One region of the Mesorhizobium dulcispinae genome, then DNA from elsewhere that is predicted to be linked to it. Evidence: predicted binding sites of a transcription regulator. Region 1 holds the regulator's gene; each other region holds the start of a gene.
The links. Region 1 encodes PhoB, which activates phosphate uptake and scavenging genes when phosphate is short. Its sites were predicted from a motif close to TGTCATNNANCTGTCAT; they were not measured.
Positions count from the first base shown of each region.

Region 2: a site for PhoB is predicted at 3,116-3,132, ahead of RFN30_RS15650 (DUF1045 domain-containing protein). Genes of this name have one in related genera too.
Region 3: a site for PhoB is predicted at 2,927-2,943, ahead of RFN30_RS22150 (RNA degradosome polyphosphate kinase). Genes of this name have one in related genera too.

Region 1 is NZ_JAVIIY010000003.1:546,596-554,304, forward strand. It holds gene RFN30_RS10580 (ROK family transcriptional regulator) at 9-1,253, shown strand; gene phoB (phosphate regulon transcriptional regulator PhoB) at 1,537-2,226, opposite strand; gene phoU (phosphate signaling complex protein PhoU) at 2,246-2,950, opposite strand; gene pstB (phosphate ABC transporter ATP-binding protein PstB) at 2,971-3,774, opposite strand; gene pstA (phosphate ABC transporter permease PstA) at 3,771-4,622, opposite strand; gene pstC (phosphate ABC transporter permease subunit PstC) at 4,626-5,612, opposite strand; gene pstS (phosphate ABC transporter substrate-binding protein PstS) at 5,679-6,737, opposite strand; gene RFN30_RS10615 (response regulator) at 7,253-7,709, opposite strand, start outside.
Region 2 is NZ_JAVIIY010000006.1:189,232-196,940, forward strand. It holds gene RFN30_RS15635 (ABC transporter permease) at 1-520, shown strand, start outside; gene phnN (phosphonate metabolism protein/1,5-bisphosphokinase (PRPP-forming) PhnN) at 565-1,191, opposite strand; gene RFN30_RS15645 (alpha-D-ribose 1-methylphosphonate 5-triphosphate diphosphatase) at 1,188-2,327, opposite strand; gene RFN30_RS15650 (DUF1045 domain-containing protein) at 2,370-3,077, opposite strand; gene iolB (5-deoxy-glucuronate isomerase) at 3,226-4,038, opposite strand; gene RFN30_RS15660 (DUF3329 domain-containing protein) at 4,054-4,266, opposite strand; gene iolE (myo-inosose-2 dehydratase) at 4,331-5,245, opposite strand; gene iolD (3D-(3,5/4)-trihydroxycyclohexane-1,2-dione acylhydrolase (decyclizing)) at 5,288-7,132, opposite strand; gene RFN30_RS15675 (bifunctional 5-dehydro-2-deoxygluconokinase/5-dehydro-2-deoxyphosphogluconate aldolase) at 7,184-7,709, opposite strand, start outside.
Region 3 is NZ_JAVIIY010000010.1:232,228-239,936, reverse strand. It holds gene ppx (exopolyphosphatase) at 1-592, opposite strand, end outside; gene RFN30_RS22150 (RNA degradosome polyphosphate kinase) at 589-2,784, opposite strand; gene RFN30_RS22145 (zinc-finger domain-containing protein) at 3,007-3,252, shown strand; gene RFN30_RS22140 (FAD-dependent monooxygenase) at 3,283-4,518, shown strand; gene RFN30_RS22135 (TIGR02117 family protein) at 4,764-5,432, opposite strand; gene RFN30_RS22130 (amino acid ABC transporter ATP-binding protein) at 5,547-6,350, opposite strand; gene RFN30_RS22125 (amino acid ABC transporter permease) at 6,427-7,584, opposite strand; gene RFN30_RS22120 (amino acid ABC transporter permease) at 7,589-7,709, opposite strand, start outside.

The sequences.
Region 1 (7,709 bases):
GAGAGAAGATGTCGGTCGGAATCCGCCACGACGACCTGCGCCGGCGCAATCGCGCCATGGTGCTCTCGGCCGTGCGCCGGGCCGGCCAGCCGTCGCGCACGGAGATCGCCGCGACCACCGGGCTCAGCCACTCGACCATTTCGGCGATCTCCTCGGACCTGATCCAGGAAGGCATCCTGGCCGAGAGCAAGCCGAGCGAGACCGCATCGCTGAAGCGCGGCCGACCGCAGGTCGGCCTCGCCCTCAACCCGGAGGCGGCGGCGGTGGTGACGGTGGTGCTGTCGCTCAATTTCCTCTCCGTCGCCGTCATCGACTATGCCGGCCAGGTCATCGCCGAGGAACAGCGGCGTCTCGATACGCTGACCATGCCGCGCGACGAGCTGATCGGCGAGTGCACAGCGATCGTCCGGCGCCGGCTGGAGGATCCGGACCTCGATGTCCGCAGCGTCGCCCGCATCGCCATGGGCATCCAGGGCATCACAGATTCCCATGCTCGCGCCATGCTGTGGTCGCCGATCACGCCGCTGACCGACATTCCCTTCGCCGACATACTGGAAAGAGAATTCGGCATTCCGGCCACCATGGAGAACGACTGCAACATGATGGCCGTAGCGCTGCAATGGCGCGACCCCGATCGCTATCGCGACAATTTCATCGCCATCCTGCTCTCGCACGGCATCGGCATGGGGCTGGTGCTGAAGGGCGAGCTGTTCACCGGCACGCATTCTTCCGGCGGCGAGTTCGGCCACATGATCCACCGTCCGGGCGGCGCACTCTGCCGCTGCGGGCGCCGCGGCTGCGTCGAGGCCTATGCCGGCAACTACGCTATCTGGCGCAGCGCCATGAAGATGAGCGAGGACGCCGAGCCGGTCGATGTCGGCGACGCCGACATGCGCGCGCTTGCCGCCAAGGCACGCGAGAAGGATGGCCCGGAGCGCGAGGCCTATCGCCGGGCGGGCGAGGCGCTGGGCTTCGGCCTCGGCAGCCTGTTCGCGCTGATCGACCCTGCGCCGGTCGCCATGGTCGGCGTCAGCGCCGCCGCCTTCGACCTGATCGAGCCATCGCTGCGCGAGGCGATCGCCCAGACCGCCGGCGGCCAGCACTCGCAGTCGATCTCCTTCGACACCGAGCCGAACGAATTGCCGCTGATCCGAGAAGGCTGCGCCATGCGCGCGCTGACCTTCGTCGATCAGGAGATCTTCGCGCCGGGCGTACAGGCGCGGGCGGGCGCTGCTGGAAAGAACGTAGCCTGATCTGGCGTTCGCTATCGTTTGGAGTGGCCCAAACTCCCATCGCTTCGTCATCCTAGGGCGAAGCAAGGAGCGAAGCGACGCGGCGAAGACCCTAGGATCCATGCCGTTACATACGAGCGTTGCGGCGGTGCAGAACGACCTCTGTCTTGCGCCGCCTTTACTCTTCGCGCGAGGTCACGGCATGGATCCCAGGGTCTCCGCGACGGAGCTTCGCTCCTGCTTCGCCCTGGGATGATGACGTTGAGGATGCCTCGGCCAATCCCGACGGTTGCGATGCGAGGACCTAGTCTTCCCTGATCGCGTACCCTGCCCCGCGGATGGTGCGGATCACATCGGGCATGCGGCCGTTGTTGACCGCCTTGCGCAGGCGCCCGACATGCACGTCCACGGTGCGCTCGTCGATATAGATCGTCTCGCCCCAGACATTGTCGAGCAGTTGGCTGCGCGAGAACACCCGGCCGGGATGCCGCATCATGAATTCGAGCAGCCGGAATTCGGTCGGCCCGAGCCTGATCTCGCTCTTCTTGCGGTAAACGCGGTGCGATTCGCGGTCGAGCACGATGTCGCCGACCTTGAGCACGCTGGACAGCACCTCCGGCTTGGCGCGGCGCAGCAGCGCCTTGACCCGGGCCATGAATTCCGGCGTCGAGAACGGCTTGACCAGGTAATCGTCGGCGCCCGTCGAGAGGCCGCGCACCCTGTCGCTTTCCTCGCCGCGCGCCGTTAGCATGATGATCGGCAGCCGTTCGGTCTCGGGCCGCATCCTCAGCCGGCGGCAAAGCTCGATGCCGGAAACCGCCGGCACCATCCAGTCGAGCACCAGAAGGTCGGGCACGTTCTCTTGCAGGCGGATTTCAGCCTCGTCGCCGCGGGTCACCACTTCTACCTGGTAGCCCTCGGATTCGAGATTGTAGCGGAGCAGCACCCCCAGCGGCTCCTCGTCCTCCACCACCATGATGCGTGGGGCGATCATATAGCAGGTACCTTCGCTGTCAGGCCGCCGGCGCCGACATCGCCGTCTCGTCCTGTTTCGGACGGTTCGCGGGCAATTGCGTGCCGGTCAGCACATAATAGGCGTTCTCGGCGATATTGGTCACGTGGTCGCCGATGCGCTCCAGATTCTTGGCGCAGAACAGGAGATGGGTGCAGGCCGTGATGTTGCGCGGATCCTCCATCATGTAGGTCAGGAGCTCGCGGAAGACGGAGGTGTATTTGACGTCGATGCGCTCGTCGTCGTTCCGGAGCTTGGCGAGCGCCGTGGCGTCGCCCGCCGTGTATTCCTCGATCACGCCCTGGACCTGGATCAGCACCAGTTGCGCCATGGAGTCGATGGAGTGCGACAGGTCGCGTGGCGCGGCGCTGACGCCGACGGAACCGACGCGCTTGGCGATGTTCTTGGCGAGGTCGCCGATGCGCTCGAGGTCGCCGGCCATGCGGATGGCGCCGACCACGCTGCGCAGGTCGTCGGCCATCGGCTGGCGTTTGGCGATCAGCGTGATGGCGCGATCGTCGAGCTCGCGCTGCCGCGCGTCCATGATGGCGTCGTCGGAAACCACGCGCTGCGCCAGCGCGTTGTCGGAGTTCAGCAGGGCCTTGGTCGATGCGCCGACCATCGAGCCGGCGAGATCGCCCATGTCACGGATGAGCTGGCTGATCTGCCTCAGATCCTCGTCGAAGGAAGCGACCGTATGCGCCATGGTTATGTCCTCGTATGAACTCAGCCGAAGCGGCCGGTGATGTAGTCCTGCGTGCGCTTCTCGCGGGGCGAGGTGAAGATCTTCTCGGTCCGGTCGAACTCGACCAGCTCGCCGAGATACATGAACGCCGTCTGCCGCGACACGCGCGCCGCCTGCTGCATGTTGTGGGTGACGATCACGATCGTGTAGTCGGCCTGCAATTCGTCGATCAGCTCCTCGATCTTGGCGGTCGACAGCGGATCGAGTGCCGATGCCGGCTCGTCGAGCAGGATGACCTCCGGCTTCACCGCCACCGTGCGGGCGATGCAGAGCCGCTGCTGCTGGCCGCCCGAAAGGCTCTGGCCGCTGGCGTTGAGCTTGTCCTTGACCTCGCTCCAAAGTGCGGCGCGCTTCAGTGCCGACTCGACCCGGTTGTCCATTTCGGCCTTGCTGATCTTCTCATACAGCCTGACGCCGAAGGCGATGTTCTCGTAGATCGACATCGGGAACGGCGTCGGCTTCTGGAACACCATGCCGATCTTCGTCCTGAGCAGGTTGAGGTCCTGCGAACGGTCGAGGATGTTCTTGCCGTCGAGCAGTACCTGACCCTCGGCGCTCTGCTTCGGGTAGAGCTCGTAGATGCGGTTCAGCACGCGCAGCAGCGTCGATTTCCCGCAGCCCGACGGTCCGATGAAAGCGGTGACGCTGCGCTCCGGCAGCGACAGGTTGATGTCCTTCAGCGCCTTCGACTGGCCATAGTAGAAGTTGAGGTTCTTGACCTCGATCTTGGCCTTCTCGACGGCCGTCTCGGCTACGTTAAGGTCGGTGGACAACATAGGTTTCATCTGTCCTCTCTGCGTCCGGTAAGGCTGCGGGCGAAAATGCTCAGCCCGAGAACCGTAAAGGTGATTATGAGTGCGCCCGTCCAGGCCAGTTGCTGCCATTCCTCGTAGGGACTTAGGGCGAACTGGAAGATGGTCACCGGCAGGCTGGCCATCGGCGCGTTGAGATTGCTCGACCAGAACTGATTGTTGAGCGCGGTGAAGAGCAGCGGCGCCGTTTCGCCCGAAATGCGGGCGATCGCCAGCAATATGCCGGTGACGATGCCGGAGAGTGCGGCGCGATAGGCGACGGAGCGGATCACCACCCAGCGCGGCGCGCCGATCGCGGTGCCGGCTTCGCGCAGTGCATTGGGCACTAGGTTCAGCATGTCCTCGGTGGTGCGCACCACGACCGGGATCACCAGGATCGACAGCGCGACCGCGCCGGCAATCGCCGAGAAATGCCCCATCGGCCGCACCAACAGCTCATAGACGAACAGGCCGACGATGATCGAGGGCGCCGACAACAGGATGTCGTTGATGAAGCGCACCACCGTGGTGAGACGCGAGAAGCGCCCGTACTCGGCCATATAGGTTCCGGCGAGCACGCCTATCGGCGTGCCGACGACGATGCCGATGATGGTCATCACGATGCTGCCGTAGATGGCGTTGAGCAGGCCGCCGGCGTCGCCGGGCGGCGGCGTCATCTCGGTAAAGACCGCCAGCGAAACGCCGGACAGGCCCTTGTAGATCAGCGCGCCGAGGATCAGCGCCAGCCAGGCAAGGCCGATGCCCGCCGCGATGACGCACAGCGCCATCATCACGGCATTCTTGCGCTTGCGGCGCTGGTGGAGCGACATAGCTACCGACATCGGTCATGCTCCCGTGCGGCTATCGATGCGCAACAGCATGTAGCGCGCGATGGCGAGGATGATGAAGGTGATGATGAACAGGATCAGGCCGAGCGCCACCAGCGAGGACGTATAGAGCTCGCCGTCGGCCTCGGTGAATTCGTTGGCGATGGTCGCCGAGATCGTCGTGCCCGGCGCAAACAGCGAGGCGCTGATGCGGTGCGCGTTGCCGATGACGAAGGTGACGGCCATAGTCTCGCCGAGCGCGCGGCCGAGACCGAGCATGACGCCGCCCATGATGCCGACGCGGGTGTAGGGGATGGTCACGCGCCGCGTCACTTCCCAGGTCGTGCAGCCGATGCCGTAGGCCGATTCCTTCAGCACCGCTGGCACCGTATCGAACACGTCCTTGGTGATCGAGGTGATGAACGGCAGCACCATGATGGCAAGGATGAGCGACGACGTCAGCAGGCCGATGCCGTAGGGCGGACCGGCAAACAGGCTGGAAAGGCCGGGTATGCCGTGGAAAAGGTTGATGATGAAGGGCTGCACCGTCGTCTGCAGGAAGGGCGCGAAGACGAACAGGCCCCAGATGCCGTAGATGATCGAAGGAATGCCGGCGAGCAGCTCGACCGCGATGCCGATCGGGCGTCGGAGCGGGCGCGGGCAGAGCTCGGTGAGGAAGACGGCGATGCCGATGCCGATCGGCACGGCAATGAGAATGGCGATGGCCGACGTGACGATGGTGCCGTAGATGGGCGCCAGGGCGCCGAAATTCTCGGTGACCGGGTTCCAGGATTCGGTGGTCAGGAAGGAGAAGCCGAACTTCGACAGCGCTTCCCATGAGCCGGCGATCAGCGAGATCGCCACACCGCCGAGCAGGACCAGCACGAGGATGGCGGAAGCGCGTGTGGCCGCCCGGAAGACCGTGTCGGTGAAGGCGAAGCGGCGCACCGTCGCTTCTCTGGTCCGCACGGCGGACGAAGTCACGGCTTCGGAAACGGCACTCATCGAGCCCTCTCGCATTTCGAAAGAAAGACAGGAGGGCGCCGCAGCGCCCTCCTCATTCCGGAAGAATTACATGCCGGAGTAGATCGGCTTGCCGTCCTTGTCGAGAATGTCCTTGCCCCACATTTCCTCGACGCTCTTCACGACCTTGTCGGGCATCGGAACGTAGTCGAGCTCAGCGGCCATCTTGTCGCCCTTTGCATAGGACCAGGCGAAGAACTTGAGCGCCTCGGCCGTGGCCGCAGCGTCGTCTGGCTTGTTGTAGACGAGAATCCACGTGGCGGAAGTCATCGGCCAGGACGCGGCACCTGCCTGGTTGGCCAGGATGACGCCGTAGCCCGGCTGCGAGCTCCAGTCGGCATTGGCCGCGGCAGCCGAGAACGCCTTGGCGGTCGGCTCGACCTTCTTGCCGTCCTTGTTCACCATGTCGGCATAGGTGAGCTTGTTCTGCTTGGCATAGGCGTATTCGACATAGCCGATCGCGCCGCCGGTCTGCGAGACGTTGTTGGCGACGCCTTCATTGCCCTTGGCGCCGATGCCCACCGGCCACTCGAGCGCCTTGTCGACGCCGACCTTCGACTTCCAGTCGGCGTTGACGTCGGCCAGATAGTAGCTGAAGTTGAACGTGGTGCCGGAGCCGTCCGAGCGATGGACGACCGCGATCGCCTGGTCGGGCAGCTTGACCTTGGGGTTGAGCTTCTTGATCGCCTCATCGTTCCAGTTGGTGATCTTGCCGAGGAAGATGTCGGCCAGCGTCGGGCCGTCGAGCACCAATTCGCCCGGCTTGATGCCTTCGAGGTTGACGACCGGAACGATGCCGCCCATCACCATCGGGAACTGCGCGAGGCCGCTTGACTTGAGATCGTCGCCCGTGAGCGGCGCATCGGAAGCGCCGAAGGTCACGGTCTTGGCCTTGATCTGCTTGATGCCGCCGCCGGAACCGATCGACTGATAGTTGAGGCCGATGCCGGTCTCCTTTTTGTAGGCGTCGGCCCATTTGGCGTAGATCGGATAGGGGAATGTGGCGCCGGCACCCGAGATATCCGCAGCCCAAGCGGCGGACAGGGTGAGCGTGGACGCCGTAGCCATTGCAATCGCAACGGCCGCTGAGCGGATGAAATGTCTCATGTGGCCTGCTCCTGTTCGGAATATGGTCTCTTGGCACCGCCTTTTGCCGGCGCCCAGTGTGGGCAATAGCCCTCGATTATTACAGTCGCATGACAGTTTCGTGTCAGCCCGGTAACGCCCGAACAGGGATGTCTGGAGGGGCCTGCGGCGGCCTTCGCGGACCAGCCTGAGTTTGCCGCGGGAATCAGTAACTTGTCTGACTTTTGAATCAAAAATTATCCCGGCGGCCGTGGTCACGGCCGCCGGGAAATAAAATCCGGACGAGAGCGCGTTGCCCGAAGCCAGAGCGGATCATGGCCTCGCCATCGCCGAAAACAGGTCCGTTGGGGTAGAGTCGACGCTGTTCCTTGCCGGCGGTCGCTGCTCCCGCCCGTAACCGAGGGGCGGAATCGACAGCAACCATTGTCCCGACTTGGCCTTCGCTTTGGTATGGTGCGATCACACCATACGCCCGCGTCAGGTCCTGCAGGCGATGCCCTTAGCCGATGCCATGAACGGCCGCGCGGAAAAGCTTGTTAGCCGGCGCTGCGCCGGACTTCCGCACCCGACCCAAGCCACCTTTCTAGCTTCTCGAGCAGTGCCTTCGGGCTGATCGGCTTCGGCAGGTAGTCGTCCATGCCGGCTTCCAGGCAGCGCTCGCGGTCGCCTTTCAGCGCATGCGCGGTGACACCGACGATCGGCACATGTGAGCCCATCTCCGCTTCGAGCTGCCGGATGGCGGCGGTCGCCTCCAGGCCGCTCATCTCGGGCATCGACACATCCATCAGGATCATGCGCGGATTGAGCTTGCCGAAGGCGTCCAGCGCCTTGCGGCCGTTACCGACGATTTCGAACTGATAGCCGGTCTCGCCCAGGATTTGCGTGAACACCAGCTGGTTCACCTCGTTGTCCTCGGCAACGAGGATGTCGAGCCCGCGCTCCGCGCCCGGCGGGCGCGGGCGGGCACGCGCCGGCGGCGGCTGCAAGAGGACG
Region 2 (7,709 bases), on a different contig from region 1:
GCCGAACAGCTTCATCGCGCTCATCGTCATCGCCATCGTCATGTGGGTGGTGCTGCATCGCTCGGTGTTCGGCCGTTATCTCTACGCCATCGGCAAGAACGAGGAAGCGGCGAAATATTCGGGCATCCGCACCGGACGCGTGGTGATCGCGGCCTATGTCATCTGCGGCGTGCTGACGGCGCTGTCGGCGATCTATTTCGCCATGTACACGCGCTCGATCTCGCCGGCGAGCCACGGCCAGTTCTACGAGCTCTATGCGATCGCAGCGGCGGTGCTCGGCGGCTTCTCGCTGCGCGGCGGCGAGGGCTCGCTGGTGGGCGTCATCCTCGGCACCGTGCTTCTGCAGGAACTGCAGAACCTGGTCAACCTGCTCGGCATCCCCTCCTCGCTCAACTTCGCGGTGATGGGCGGGGTGATCCTGATCGGCGTTCTGGTCGACCAGCAATGGGGCGTGTTCCGTGCGCGGCGCCGGATGATGGAAGCGACGCGCAGGAATGTCGCAGGCGCGCCGGCGGAGTAGCTGTTCCGGCTCCCCCTTCTCCCCCTTGTGGGAGAAGGAGGGCGCTAAATCATGTCCGAAAGATCCGAGACCGCCATCGCCTTGCGCAGCACCTCGGCGAAGCGCTCGCCGGCGATCTCTCTGGCGCCGCTGTTGTCGATCGAGGTGACGTCCGGGCCGGACAGCGTCACGCTCGTGCTGCGCGCCAGGCGCGCCAGCACTTCGCCGCGCGATTCACGGCCGCGCGCCGCCAGCCGCTCGGCGAGGATTTCCGGCGCCGCGGTGATCTCGACCACCGCCAGATTGGCATAGCGCTCACGCAACGCCGGGATGACGGCGCGGGAGACATTCGCCACCGCCACGTGGCCGTTGGCGACCGCCCAGTCGACATCGGCCGGCAGGCCATAGCGCAGGCCATGCGCATCCCAGCAGATGGCGAAGGCGCCGTCGGCCTCCGCCTCGGCGAAGGCGGCATCGGCCAGCGTATCGTGATCTTCGCTGGCGGAGTCGCTCGGCCGGGTGATGACGCGGCGCACGAATTCCAGCCGAGTCTCTTCGGCAAAGCGTGCCTTGGCGTAGCCGATCACCATGTCCTTGCCGGCGCCGCTCGGGCCGACGACCGCGACGAAGACGCCGTTGCGGATCGGAAGCGTTTCGGTGAGTTCGCGTTCGATCAGCGCCGAAACCATCATGCGACACGCCTGCCCTGGCGCCACACGGTGCGCACGACCGGCACATGATCGTCGACGCGCACGCGCACCAGATCGGCACGGCGGCCCGGCTCGATGACGCCGCGATCGGTGAGGCCGACCGCGTCGGCCGGGTTCTTCGACACCATGGCGACCGCCTGCGGCAGCGAGATGCCCTCGACCACATCGCCGAGGAAGAAGGCCGACTGGATCAGGCTGAAGGGGATGTAGTCGGACGACAGGATGTCGAGCAGGCCGTCGCCGGCAAGCGCCCTGGCCGAGACGTTGCCCGAATGCGAGGAGCCGCGCATGACGTTCGGCGCGCCCATCAGCACGCCGAGGCCGGCCGCCTTCGAGGCCCTTGCCGCCTCCTCCGTGGTCGGGAACTCGGCGACGCGCACGCCCTGCTCGACCGCCTCGTCGACATGGCCGGCGGTCGCGTCGTCATGGCTGGCGAGCACGATGCCCCGCTCATGGCAGGCGGCGGAGATGAAGACGCGGTTCGGGCCGGAATTCTTGGCCGATTCCGCCATCCGCTTCTCGCAGAATTTCTGGAAGTCGCTGTCGGTCAGCTTCAGCTTGCGCTGGTAGTAATAGGCATAGGTCTCGAGGTTGACGAACTGGCGTTGGCCCGGCGCATGGTCCATCAGCGAGGCGAGCTTCACCCTGTCGTCGGTCTCGAAATTGGCGAAGGCCTTGAGGCAATCCGGCGCCGAGACTTCGCAGCGCAGATGGATGAAATGGTCGGCCCTTAGCCGATCCTGGCTGACGCTGTCCTCGATCGCGTCGGCGAGCTTGCGGATGTCGCCGGAGGTGAGGTCGGCATCCTCGTCCATGCCGACGCGCAAGGCATCGAGCACCGTCGTGATGCCGGCGGTCGCCACCTGTGCGTCATGGGCAAGCACGGCGGCGATCGGGTTCCAGCGCACTTTCGGACGCGGCGCGTAGTGGCCTTCGAGATGATCGGTGTGCAGCTCGACGAGGCCCGGGATGATGTAATCGCCGCCCATATCCTCGCCGGTGCCGGCTGCACCCGGCTCGATCGCTGCGATCAGGCCATCGCGCAGCAGCAGCGAGCCCTCGACGATCTCGTCGGGCAACACGATGCGGGCATTGGTGAGGACGGTTTCGGCGGTCATTTCAGGCAGTCCTATCTCAAGCGATCATACTGGGCGGTCAAATCAGGCGGTTTTTCTGGCCGGGCGGCGTCCAAGCGCATGGTGCGAGAGCGCCATGAAGGGGGCGCCCGGCTCGGTTTCGACAAACAAGGTCAGCGCATCCACCGGCACCGGACGCTGCAGCACTTCCGCGAAAAGGCTGTCGATTGCTGCACGAAGACGGGGGCTTTCCTGTGGCCCGACGCGTCCGGAAAGCGTCATGTGGAAACGGAACGTTTCGAAGACGTAAGGATAGCCCCACTGGCACAGGTTGCGGAATTCCTGCGGCTTCAGCGAATCGGGGCTGCGCCGTTCGATCTCGGCTTCGGTCAGCGGCGCGCGGAAGCGGTCGAAGGCACGCACGACCTCGCCGGCGAAATTGTTGAGCGGCGCGAAAGGGGCTTCCGGCACCAGCGCGAAGAAACCGTCGATCTGGCCGACGACGAGGCGCGGAATGACGACCTGCGACGTGACTTCGGCGAAGTCGTCGAGCGCAGCGCGTAGCGAGGCTTCCGTCTCGTTCGGCGCCAGCCGGAACGGCGCCTTCAGTGTCGCGTGGAAGCCGTAGCGCCTGGCCGAGGCCGTGTGGAAGGCAACTTCCGCCGCCGACAGATCACCCACGGCCTCGACCGGCCGCGTCGCCGCGCCGAACGGGTCGCGGCCAAGCCAATTGGCGGCGATGCGCGCCAGCGGCTCGTCCTGCCGCGGGGTGAAATAGATGGCGTAGCGCATGAGAAAACCTCGTCAGCCCGCTGCCATAGGTGATTTCCATGACGGATTGACGAAGCTTTCGTGGGTTTTCGAAGGCAACCAGGCCCACGTGGTCCTTAGCCGACGATTTTTCCGAACTGGACCAACAGGTTGAGCTCGATGAAAAATCTCAAGCTTTCATCAGCCATTCATGCTCGGCCGCGTTGTGGAATTTCCACGTCCGCTTCGGGCCGGCCATGACGTTGAGATAATAGAGATCATAGCCGTGGCAGGCCGCGCATGGGTGGTAGCCCTTGGGCACCAGCACGACGTCGCCGTCTTCGATCGCCATCGCCTCGTCGAGGTCGCGCACACCGTTCCTGTCGGCGTCCGTGTAGACGCGCTGGAAGGCAAAGCCCTGCGGCGGGTTGAGGCGGTGGTAGTAGGTCTCTTCGAGATAGGATTCCGCGGGGAGATTGTCCCGGTCGTGCTTGTGCGGCGGATAGCTGGAGGTGTGGCCGCCTGGCGTGATGACCTCGACCACCAGCAGCGAATCCGCCGGCTTGCCCTCGGGCAGGATGTTGGTGACATAGCGGGTGTTGGTGCCCTTGCCGCGCACTTCCTGGCCGAGATCGTCAGGTGAAATGACTCGCGCCGGCAGGCCGCCGCCGAGGCCCGGCGCCGAGCAGACGGCGAGCTCCAGCTCGGTATCGGCGGTCACCGACCAGTCGGAGCCTTGCGGCACATAGACCGACCAGGGCTTGCCCTCGAACGGCGACATGCGCTTGCCGAGCAGGCCGAGATCCTTGCCGTCGGCAGCCGCCCTGCCCTTGCCGGTGACGAAAACCAGGCAGACCTCGCGGTCGCCGGTCTTGCCGGACGCCGTCTCGCCCGGCCGCAAGCGGTGGAGATCGAAACCGACATAAGTCCAGCCGGCGCTTTGCGGGGTGACGTGAGCGACGTGGCCGTGGCCCTTGTCGGCCTTGACGAGCAGTTTCGACATTGGGAGCTCCTTAGATCATTCCTTCGGCTCGGCTGGAGGCCTGGCCTCCTCGACCGGCTTGTAGAGGTAGAAGAACTGCCACACCGCATAACCGGCGAAGCCGAGCGCAATGACGCCCCAGAACGGCGTGCCGGTGGCGAACTCGATCACCGACCAGACAAGGCAGACGGCGACCACGGCGATGCGTCGCCACAGCGGCCGGAAGAAGGGGTGCTCATAATCTTTCATCGCGCCAATCCAGGATTTGCCCAACACGCATCAGATAGACTGCGCGCCATGGCGAATCCACCGTTTAGGCCGGGAAGCCTTGCGTCTCCACCGTGTAGCCGGCGGCCGTCATGACCCGCATCAGCTCCTTGTGGCCGACCTGAGCCATCCTGAGCGGCGGGTTCTTCTTCGGGTCCTGCTCGGCCTCGACCACGAACCAGCCTTCATAGCCATAGTCGGCGAAGCGCTGCACGATGGCGCCGAAGTCGAGCGAGCCGTCGCCCGGCACGGTGAAGGCGCCAAGCGCCACCGCGTCGAGGAAGGACTGTTTCGTGCGGTCGAGCCCGTCGATCACGCCCATGCGCACGTCCTTCACATGCACGTGGTTGATGCGCTTGTGATGGTTGTCGATGGCGCGCAGCACGTCGCCGCCGGCAAAGGCGAGATGGCCGGCATCGAGCAGCAGCGGAATGCCTTCGCCGGAGTTGCGCATGAAAGCGTCGAGCTCCGGCTCGGTCTCGACCACCGCCGCCATGTGATGGTGGTAGGAGAGCGGCATGCCCTGGTCGGCGCACCATTCGCCGAATTCGGTGACGCGGCGGCCATAGGCCTTCATCTCGTCGTCGGAAAGTTTCGGCTTGGTGGCCAAAGGCTTGGAGCGGTCGCCCTGGATGGAACGGCCGACCTCGCCATAGACGATGCAGGGCGCGTTGACCGCCTTGAACAGGTCGATCATCGGCTGGATGCGATCCTTGTTCTTGGCCAGATCCTCATTGACCAGCGTGCCGGAGAACCAGCCGCCGCAAAGCGTGACGTCGGCCTCCTTCAGGATCGGCAGCATCACCTTCGGATCGTTGGGGAAGCGACGGCCCATCTCCATGCCGGTGAAGCCCGCCGAGCGCGACTGCGCCAAGCATTCCTCCAGCGACACGTCATCGCTCAATTCCACGAGATCGTCGTTCCACCACGCGATGGGGGACATGCCCAGTTTGGCTTTCAAGTCGTCACTCCAGCTTTTGTTCGTTGCGAGGCGGATGCCGTCTCAGCCCTGACGGCTACCCACGGCTTCCTCATATTTCTTGCGCGCGGCATTGACCTGCGGGCGCGACGAGACTTCCGGTACGGCAACGTCCCACCAATGGCCGCCGGCCTCGGTCGACACCAGCGGATCGGTGTCGATGACAAGCACGGTGGTCTTATCGTTGCCCTTCGCCTTGGTAAGCGCTGTCTCCAGCTCGGCGATCGAGGCCACTTTCTCGGCGACGGCGCCGAGGCTCGCGGCATGGGCGGCGAAGTCGACGTCGGGCATCACCTCGTGGCGCGCGTCCTTCAAGAGATTGTTGAAGTTGGCGCCGCCGGTCGCCATCTGCAGCCGGTTGATGCAGCCATAGCCGCGATTGTCGAGGAGCACTATGGTGAGCTTCAAGCCCAGCATCACAGAAGTGGCGATCTCGGAGTTGAGCATCAGATAGGAGCCGTCGCCGACCATGACGACGACCTCCTGGTCGGGCTTCGCCATCTTGACGCCGAGACCGCCGGCGATCTCGTAGCCCATGGTCGAGAAACCGTATTCGGCGTGATAGGAGCCGGGCGCGCCGGCTTGCCAAAGCTTGTGCAGTTCGCCCGGCAGGCCGCCGGCGGCATGCAGCAAGGTGACACCCGAGCCCATCGCGCGCTGCACGGCGCCGATCACCTGCGCATCGGATGGATAGGCGGCATTGGTCGAGGCCGTCACCTTGGCAGCGGCGGCCTGCCAGTCCGTCTTGCCCTTCAGCGCGTTGTCGGTCCAGGCGGCCGGCGCCTTCCAGCCCATCAGCGCCGCGGACAGCTCGGCAAGCCCTTCGGCCGCGTCGGTGACCAGCGGCAGTGCCCAATGCTTGCCGGCGTCGAAGACCTGGGTATTGAGGCCGATAATGGTGCGGCCGGCATTCTTGAACAGCGCCCAGGAGCCGGTGGTGAAATCCTGCAGCCTGGTGCCGACGGCGAGCACGACGTCCGCCTCTTCCGCCAGCCGGTTGGCGGCCGAGGTGCCGGTGACGCCGACGGCGGCCATGTTGAGGGGATGATCATCGGGGAGCGAAGACTTGCCGCCTTGCGTCTCGCAGACCGGAATGCCGGCGCCCTGCACCAGCTTGGCCAGTTCGCCCGAGGCCTGCGAATAGAGCACGCCGCCGCCGGCAATCACCAGCGGCTTCCTGGCGCCCTTCAACGCCGCGACGGCGGCCGCCAGCTCGTGGCGGTCGGGGCGAACCCTGCGCGGCGTCCAGACGCGTTCGGCAAACAGGCTTTCGGGATAATCATAGGCCTCGGCCTGTACGTCCTGGCAGAGCGAGAGCGTGACCGGGCCGCATTCGGCCGGGTCGGTCAGCACCTGCATGGCGCGGTTGAGCGCCGGGATGATCTGCTCCGGCCGTGTGATGCGGTCGAAATAGCGCGAGACGGCGCGGAAGCAGTCGTTGACGCTCGCCGTGCCGTCGGAGAAATCCTCGGCCTGCTGCAGCACCGGGTCGGGCAAGCGGTTGGCAAAGACATCGCCCGGCAAAAACAGGACAGGCAACCGGTTTACATGCGCGAGCGCGGCGGCCGTCACCATGTTGAGCGCGCCCGGGCCGATCGAGGTGGTCGCGGCCATGAAGCGGCGGCGGAAATTCGCCTTGCCATAGGCGATCGCCGCATGCGCCATCGCCTGCTCGTTATGGGCGCGGAAGGTCGGCAGCTCGTCGCGCACCTGGTAGAGCGCTTCGCCGATGCCGGCGACATTGCCGTGGCCGAAGATCGCCCAGACGCCGCCGAAGATCGGCACTCGTCTGCCGTCGATTTCGGTCATCTGGCGGCTGAGAAAGCGGGTCAGCGCCTGCGCCATCGTCAGGCGAACGGTCTTCGTCATTGTCGTCTCCTCCGGCTTTCCTTACGCCGTCTTGTTATGCGGCCCGTCTTCTTATGCTGCTTTACGGCCGCGCGCGGCAAGCCATGCCTCGGTCAGCTGCTCGAAGCGCGAGGCCATGTCGGCGATAGCCTCGTCATCCGACATTTTGCCAGCCAGCCATTGTTCGGCGGCGTTGATGAAGATGGTGCGACCGACGGCAAACCCCTTGACGATGGGTGCGTTGCTCGTTGCGGCAAAGGCCGCGACCAGCTCGTCCTGCGGCGCTTCCAGCCCGAGCAGCACGACGCCGCGGCACCACGGATCGTTCTTGACGATCACCTGTTCGATCTTCGCCCAGGCGCCTGCCGAAGCCTGCGGCTCGAGCTTCCACCAGTCGGGTTTTATGCCCAGCGCATAGAGTTCCTCCAGCGCGCGCGGAATGGTGGTGTCGTCGAGCTTGCCGTGCTTGCCGGCAATGATCTCGACCAGCAATTCGCGCCCCACCTTCCGCGCCGCCTCGAACAAAGCCCGCAGCTTCTGCTGCTGCTCGGTCTTCAGCGCTTCCGGATCATCCGGGTGATAGAAGCACAGGCATTTG
Region 3 (7,709 bases), on a different contig from region 1:
GGAGCTTCGCCCGCGCCAGCTCCTGGCGCGCGATCTTCTGCGCCTGGACGAGCGAATTCTTCGCCATGTCCTGCAGCCGCAGGCCGCCGAGCGGCAGCGTGATGCCGTCGCCGATCGCTTCGCCGTTGATGTCGATGAGCTCCAGGCTGCCGCCGCCGAGGTCGCCGGCGATGCCGTTGGCCGGGTAAAAGCCGGAGATGACGCCGAGCGCCGAATAATGCGCCTCCTGCCGGCCGGAGAGCACGCGGATCTCGGTCTTCAGCACATCCTCGGCGCGGTGGATGAAATCCGGACCGTTGACCGCCTCGCGGGCGGCCGCGGTCGCCAGCACATACATGTGCTCGGCGCCGGCTTGATCCGAAAGCGCGCGAAAGCGGCGGAACTCTTCCATCGAGCGCGTCACCGCCTCGGGATCGAGCTTGCCCGTCGAAACGATGCCGCGGCCGAGGCCGGCCAGCATCTTTTCGTTGAACAGCAGCGTCGGCGAGCGCGCCAGCCCTTCATAGACGACGAGGCGGATCGAGTTCGATCCGATGTCGATGATCGACAGCGGCCGCCGGTCCTGAAGCCGGCCCTGGGAGATTGAAATCACGCGGCGCCGTTCTTCTTACGGCGCTTGAACTGGGCAATGCGCCTGGGCGCATGCGATTTCAGCGCGTCACCCCGTCCGGAAAGGCTCGGATTGGTCATGAAATATTCCTGCGCGTTGAACGGTTCCTCGCCCTCCTCCAGCACGACGCGACGGGAGGTCCCGTCTGCCAATACGTCGAAACTTTGCTGGTTGTCCATGATGTTGCCGAGCATGATCTGGCCAAGCACCTGTTCATGCACAGTCGGATTGGTGATCGGCACCAGCGTCTCGACGCGGCGGTCGAGATTGCGCGGCATCATGTCGGCCGAGGAGATGTAGACGATCGCCTCGTCCGACGGCAGGCCGTGGCCGTTGCCGAAGCAGAAGATGCGGCTGTGCTCGAGGAAGCGGCCGACGATCGACTTCACCCTGATGTTCTCGGACAGGCCCGGCACCTGCGGCCTGAGGCAGCAGATGCCGCGCACCACGAGGTCGATCTCGACGCCGGCGCGGCTGGCGTCATAGAGCGCGTCGATAATGATCGGGTCGACGAGCGCGTTCATCTTCATCCAGATGCGGGCCGGCCTGCCCTCGCGCGCGTAGGAGATCTCCTCGGAGATGTGCCTCAGGATGCGGTTGCGCAGCGTGAACGGCGACACCGCAAGACGCATCTCCTCGGCGGGCTCGGCATAGCCGGTGATGAAGTTGAAGACCTGCGCGACATCGCGCGCGATCGTCGGATCGGTGGTGAAGAAGGACAGGTCGGTATAGATGCGGGCGGTGACCGGATGATAGTTGCCGGTGCCGAGATGCACGTAGTTGCGCAGCCGGCCGTCCTCGCGGCGCACCACCAGCGACATCTTGGCGTGGGTCTTCAACTCCAGGAAGCCGAACACGACCTGGACGCCGGCGCGCTCGAGGTCACGCGCCCAGCGGATGTTGGCCTCCTCGTCAAAGCGCGCCTTGAGCTCGACGAGCGCCGTGACCGACTTGCCGGCCTCGGCGGCGTCGATCAGCGCGCGCACGATCGGGCTGTCGTTCGAGGTGCGGTAGAGCGTCTGCTTGATGGCGACGACTTCCGGATCGGCGGCCGCCTGGCGCAGGAACTGCACCACGACGTCGAAGGATTCGTAAGGGTGGTGGACGATGATGTCCTTCTCGCGGATGGCGGCCAAGCAGTCGCCGCCGTGCTCGCGGATGCGCTCGGGAAAACGCGGATTGTAGGGCGTGAATTTGAGATCGTCGCGCGGGATGGCGACGATCTCGGAAATCTGGTTGAGCGCCAGCGGGCCGGTGAGCACGCTGATGCGACTTGACGATACGCCGAGCTCGCCGGCGACGAAGTCGCGCAGCTCGGCCGGCATCAGCGTGTCGAATTCGATGCGGATGACAGACCCGCGGCGGCGGCGCTTCAGCGCCGTCTCGAACAGGCGCACGAGGTCTTCCGACTCTTCCTCCACCTCGATATCGCTGTCGCGGATGATGCGGAACGTGCCTGAGCCCTTGACCTCATACCCAGGGAAAAGCTTGCCGATATAAAGGCCGACCGCTTCCTCCAGCGGGATGAAGCGCACAAGATGCCTGCGGTCGGGCAGACGGATGAAGCGCCGCAGCGCCACCGGCAGGCGCAGCAGCGCGCTCATCTCCTCGCCGTTCTTGCGGTGGCGCAGTTGCAGCGCCATCGAGAAGCCGAGATTGGGGATGAACGGGAACGGGTGCGCCGGATCGATCGACAGCGGCGTCAGCACCGGGAAAACCTGTTCCTGGAAATGCTCCTCCAGCCAGGCCCGCTCGTCCTTGGTGAGCGCGTCGCGGGTGATGCTTTCGATGCCTTCCTTGTTAAGCAGCTCCATCAGCGTCGACAGGCTCTTCTGCTGGTCCTCCTGCAGGCGCTCAACCTCGCGCAGCAATTGCTCGAGCTGCTGCTCGGGCGTGCGGCCGTCCGGGCTCTTCAGCGCGATGCCCTCGCGGACCTGGCCGGCGAGGCCGGCGACGCGGACCATGAAGAACTCGTCGAGATTGGCGGCCGAAATCGACAGGAAGCGGACACGCTCGAGCAGCGGGTGATGCCCGTTCAACGATTCCTCGAGCACGCGGCGGTTGAACTGCAGCCAGGAAAACTCGCGGTTGACGAAGCGGTCGGGATTGCCGCCATCCGGGCTGGCCACCTCGACGTTGATGAACTCGCTCTGTATCGGCTTCAGTTCGGTCATGGTTCCTTGTCCGCAACGGTCCCTTTTGGAGCGCGCTATGGACGCTCTACCACTTCTTTGTGACGCACGATCCCCTCGTGAATCCCTTCCGAGCGGAAGGTCATGCGCTTAACCGGCTCAACTTATCCTTTGCCAGCCTTTTGCGACAGTTTCATTTCATCGATCTTGCAAACTGGCCGGTTATGATCCAGATGCAAACGGGCCGAACTGAAGGAGACGACGATGGCAGGCGGTACCATTCCCCATTTCCAGAACGACGCGGGCCATCAGGCGATCGACATCGGCGTGAAGGAATTCATGTGCACCGGCGCCAATCCGCCCTTCGATCATCCGCATGTGTTCCTCGACATGGGCGACGACAATGAGAAGGTCTGCCCTTATTGCTCGACGCTCTACCGCTATTCGCCGAAGCTGAAGGCGACGGAAACGGAGCCGGCCGGCTGCCTCTATGTCGACCAGGCCGCCTGATTCCCGCGTCGCCTGGACGACTGCTAGATCATGAATGAGGCGCGGTCCCGGCAGGTGGTCATTGCCGGGGCCGGCATCGCCGGGCTGACGGCGGCTCTTGCCTTTGCCGGGCGCGCCCATGCCGTCACGGTGCTGGAACAGGCCAGGCAGCTCGAAGCGGCGGGCGCCGGCATCCAGCTTTCCCCCAACGCAACCCGCATCCTGCGCCAGCTCGGCGCACTCGACCGGTTGCGGCTGAGCGCGATCAGGCCCGAAGCGGTGGTGCTGAAGGACGCCGCAACCTTGCGCGAGCTGGCGCGCGTGCCGCTGGGTCAGGCCGGCGAGGACCGCTGGGGGGCGCCCTATCTCGTGGCGCACCGCGCCGACCTGCAAGCGGCGCTGACGGCGCGAATGGCGGAGCACCCCGAGATCCAGCTCATCACCGGAGCGCGGGTTACAGGCATTGCTGTGGCGCCGCAAGATATCGTCGTCACGGCGCAAAGAGACGGCGGCAGCACGGAGATTGCCGCGGACCTTTTGGTGGGCGCCGACGGCGTCTGGTCGTCGGTTCGATCGCAACTTGCCGGCAGGGAGCCCGCTTTCACGAGAAGCCGCTTTTCCGGCGAGCTCGCCTGGCGCGCCACGGTGGCGGCGGAAAGCGCTGGCGGGGAAGCCTTCGCCGCGATCGGCGCGATCGACTGCATCACCACTTTCCTCCATCCCGGTTTCCATATGGTCGCCTATCCGGTGAGCAAGGGCAGTGCCTTCAACCTCGCCGCCTTCACCAAGGGCGAGCGCATCGCCGAAGGCTGGTCGGGTCATGCCGATCCCGCAATTCTCGCCAGCGCCATGCGCGGCACGTCGCCCAAACTGGCGAGACTTGTCGATTTGGCCGGCCCATGGACGGCGTTTCCGATCCACACGGTCGAACAGCGGCGCTGGACGATGCCGGAAGGCATCGCCCTGATCGGCGACGCGGCGCACGCGATGACGCCATTTGCGGCGCAGGGCGCTGCGATGGCGATCGAGGACGCCGCGATGCTCGCCAATCTGGTCGTCGATATCCTCACCGATCCAAGGCAGAGCCTCACCATCTGGGAAAACCTCAGGCGGCCGCGCATCGAGAAGGTGCTCAGCCGAGGCGCGCTCAACCGGCTTGCCTGGCATGCCTGGGGTCCGGTGGCGATCGCGCGCAATTTGGTGCTGGCAACGCGGCCGGCAGAGAAGCTCGCCGCGGATCTGGACTGGCTTTATGGGTGGGAGGAGCGGAAGGTTGTGAGGCGATAGAGGCTTTTTAGCAGGCGGCCGACCAATTGGATACGCTGGCGGGACAGCGCCCCCCTCTGTCCTGCCGGACATCTCCCCCACAAGGGGGGAGATCGGATGTCGCGCCGGCTTTCGCAAATCACCAACGTTGCATGATGAGCGCCGGCGCCAGAGCTGCCAATCTCCCCCCTTGTGGGGGAGATGTCCGGCAGGACAGAGGGGGGCGAGAAGGAACGCGACGTCGGCGAATTCCCGCAAGCACCCAGCTAATTATACAGCCTCATCGACCACCCCAGCGACACCGGCAGCGGGTTCCACCAGCCGGTGCGCAGGCCGGCGGCGCGCAGCGCCGCCGCCGTCCAGGTGTTGCAGCCGACCAGCGCGTTGAAGTGGCCGTTGGCTTCGTAAAAGCGGTCGAAGCTGGAATAGCCCGCGTTGTCGATGACCATCGGCCCGTTCGACCCCTGCTGGAAACTCGATTGAATGTAATCGAGCAGCGCCGAAAAATGCGCCTCGTCGATGTCGAACCCGGCGACATCCGGATGCGGCTCGGCAATCGCACCGGCGACATCGACATGCATGACCGAGGCATCGAGAGTCAGCGCCTCGAACACCGGCACCGCCTTCAATTCCGACCAGGTCGGCGTTTCCAGATAGAAGGCGCGGCCGCCCCAGCCGAAGACGAGGTAGCGCGCCGCCGCTGCATCAATCGGCAGGCCGGCATCGGCGAGGAAGCCGAAACGCCGGCGCACGCCGTCTTCGACCGGTATCGCGATGTCGGTATGGATCGGGTTCCTCAGCACCAGTATGTGCCGGGTGCCCTCGCCTGCGGCCATCGCCGACGGCCAGAGCGGGCGCGGCACCAGTGTGCCGAGCCCTGCGGCAAGTGCTGCCGCGCCGACCAGCGTGATCAGGAAACGCAGGAATTTTCTCATCGGCGGCAGCGATTCCGTCGCGTTTCAAACCGGCGAAACCTTTAGCCGATCACCCAAAAACAAAAATGCCCGGCCGTTTCGCGGCCGGGCTTCGCAAATCGGTATCCGATCCGCTCAGTGCAGGATCTGCGACAGGAACAGCTTCGTGCGCTCATGGCGCGGATGGTCGAAGAACTCGGCCGGCGTGTTCTGCTCGACGATCTGGCCCTGATCCATGAAGATCACCCGGTTGGCGACCTTGCGGGCAAAGCCCATCTCGTGGGTGACGCAGAGCATCGTCATGCCCTCTTCGGCAAGGCCGACCATCGTCTCCAGCACTTCCTTGATCATTTCCGGGTCGAGCGCCGAGGTCGGCTCGTCGAACAGCATGATGCGCGGGTTCATGCACAGCGAGCGCGCGATCGCCACGCGCTGCTGCTGGCCTCCGGAGAGCTGTCCAGGATATTTGTTGGCCTGCTCCGGAATCTTGACGCGCTTGAGGAAATGCATGGCGATCTCCTCGGCCTGCTTCTTCGGTGTCTTGCGCACCCAGATCGGCGCCAGCGTGCAGTTCTCCAGGATGGTGAGGTGCGGGAAGAGGTTGAAGTGCTGGAACACCATGCCGACCTCGCGGCGCACCTCGTCGATCTTCTTCAGATCGTTGGTGAGTTCCTTGCCGTCGACGATGATCTTGCCCTTCTGGTGCTCTTCCAGCCGGTTGATGCAGCGGATCATGGTCGACTTGCCGGAGCCGGACGGACCGCAGATGACGATGCGCTCGCCGCGCATCACCTTGAGGTTGATGTCCTTCAGCACATGGAACTCGCCGTACCATTTGTGCATGCCGACAATGTCGATGGCGACATCGGTGGTCGAGACATGCATCTTCTTGGCATCGACCTTGATGTCTTCCGCGCTGACGGCGTTTTCGGTGCTCATGGCAAATTCCCCTTATCGTTGTATTTGATGCATGTCGTTACCCCAAAAACCGCTACACACTTTTGGGCGACATGCATCAGCGTTTGTAGCCGGTGTCGAGCCGGCGTTCGGTGTACATTGAATAGCGCGACATGCCGAAGCAGAACAGCCAGAATACGAAGGCGGCGAACACAAGACCGGATTTCGCGGTTTGCGGCGTCGCCCAGTTGGCGTCGGACAGGTTCTGCTTGACCACGCCCAAAAGGTCGAAGATCGAGATGATCAGCACCAGGCTGGTGTCCTTGAACATGCCGATGAAAGTGTTGACGATGGCGGGGATGACCAGCTTCAGCGCCTGCGGCAGCACGATCAGACCCATCTTCTGCCAATAGCCGAGGCCAAGCGAATCGGCACCCTCATACTGCCCCTTCGGGATCGCCTGCAGGCCGCCGCGCACCACTTCCGCCATATAGGCGGCGGCGAACAGCGACACGCCGATCAGCGCCCGCAGGAACTTGTCGAAGGTGACGCCGGCCGGCAGGAACAGCGGCAGCATGACGCTGGCGAAAAACAGCACCGTGATCAGCGGGATGCCGCGCACCGTCTCGATGAAAATCACGCACAGCATCTTGACGATCGGCATCTTGGAACGCCGGCCGAGCGCCAGCACCGTGCCGAGCGGCAGCGACACGGCGATACCGACGAAAGAGAGGCTGAGCGTCACCAGCAGCCCGCCCCAGCGCGAAGTCTCGATAACCGGGAGGCCGAACGCGCCGCCGGACAAGAGAAAGAAAGACACGACCGGCAGCACCAGGAAGAGCAGGATGGCGTTCAGTCCCTTGCGCGGCACGCGTGGAATCAGCATCGGCACCAAAAGCACCACCAGCAGGATAGCGACCAGGATCGGCCGCCAGCGTTCCTCGACCGGATAGGTGCCGAACATGAACTGCCCAAACTTGGCGTTGACGAAGGCCCAGCAGGCGCCGCTCCAGCCGTCGGGCTGGATGCCGCCCTGCGAAACCGTGGCGCAGACCGTGCGGTTGGGCCCGGTCCACTGCGCGTTGATGAAGGCCCAGTTGATGACCTGCGGCAGCACCCAGAGGACAATGGCGATGCCGAGAACGGTGAGGATGGTGTCGCCTACCGAACCGATTAGGTTCTTGCGCACCCAGGCATAGGCGCCGCGCTCGCTGGGCGGCGCCGGCTGCGCCAGCGCCATTTCGGTACGCACCCAGGACATGTCGTGTTCCTGCATGGCCCTACCTCTCCACCAGCGCCATTCTGGCGTTGACCACATTCATGACCGCGGAGGTCACGAGGCTCAGCACCAGATAGGCACTCATCATGATAAACACGCCCTCGACCGCCTGCCCCGTCTGG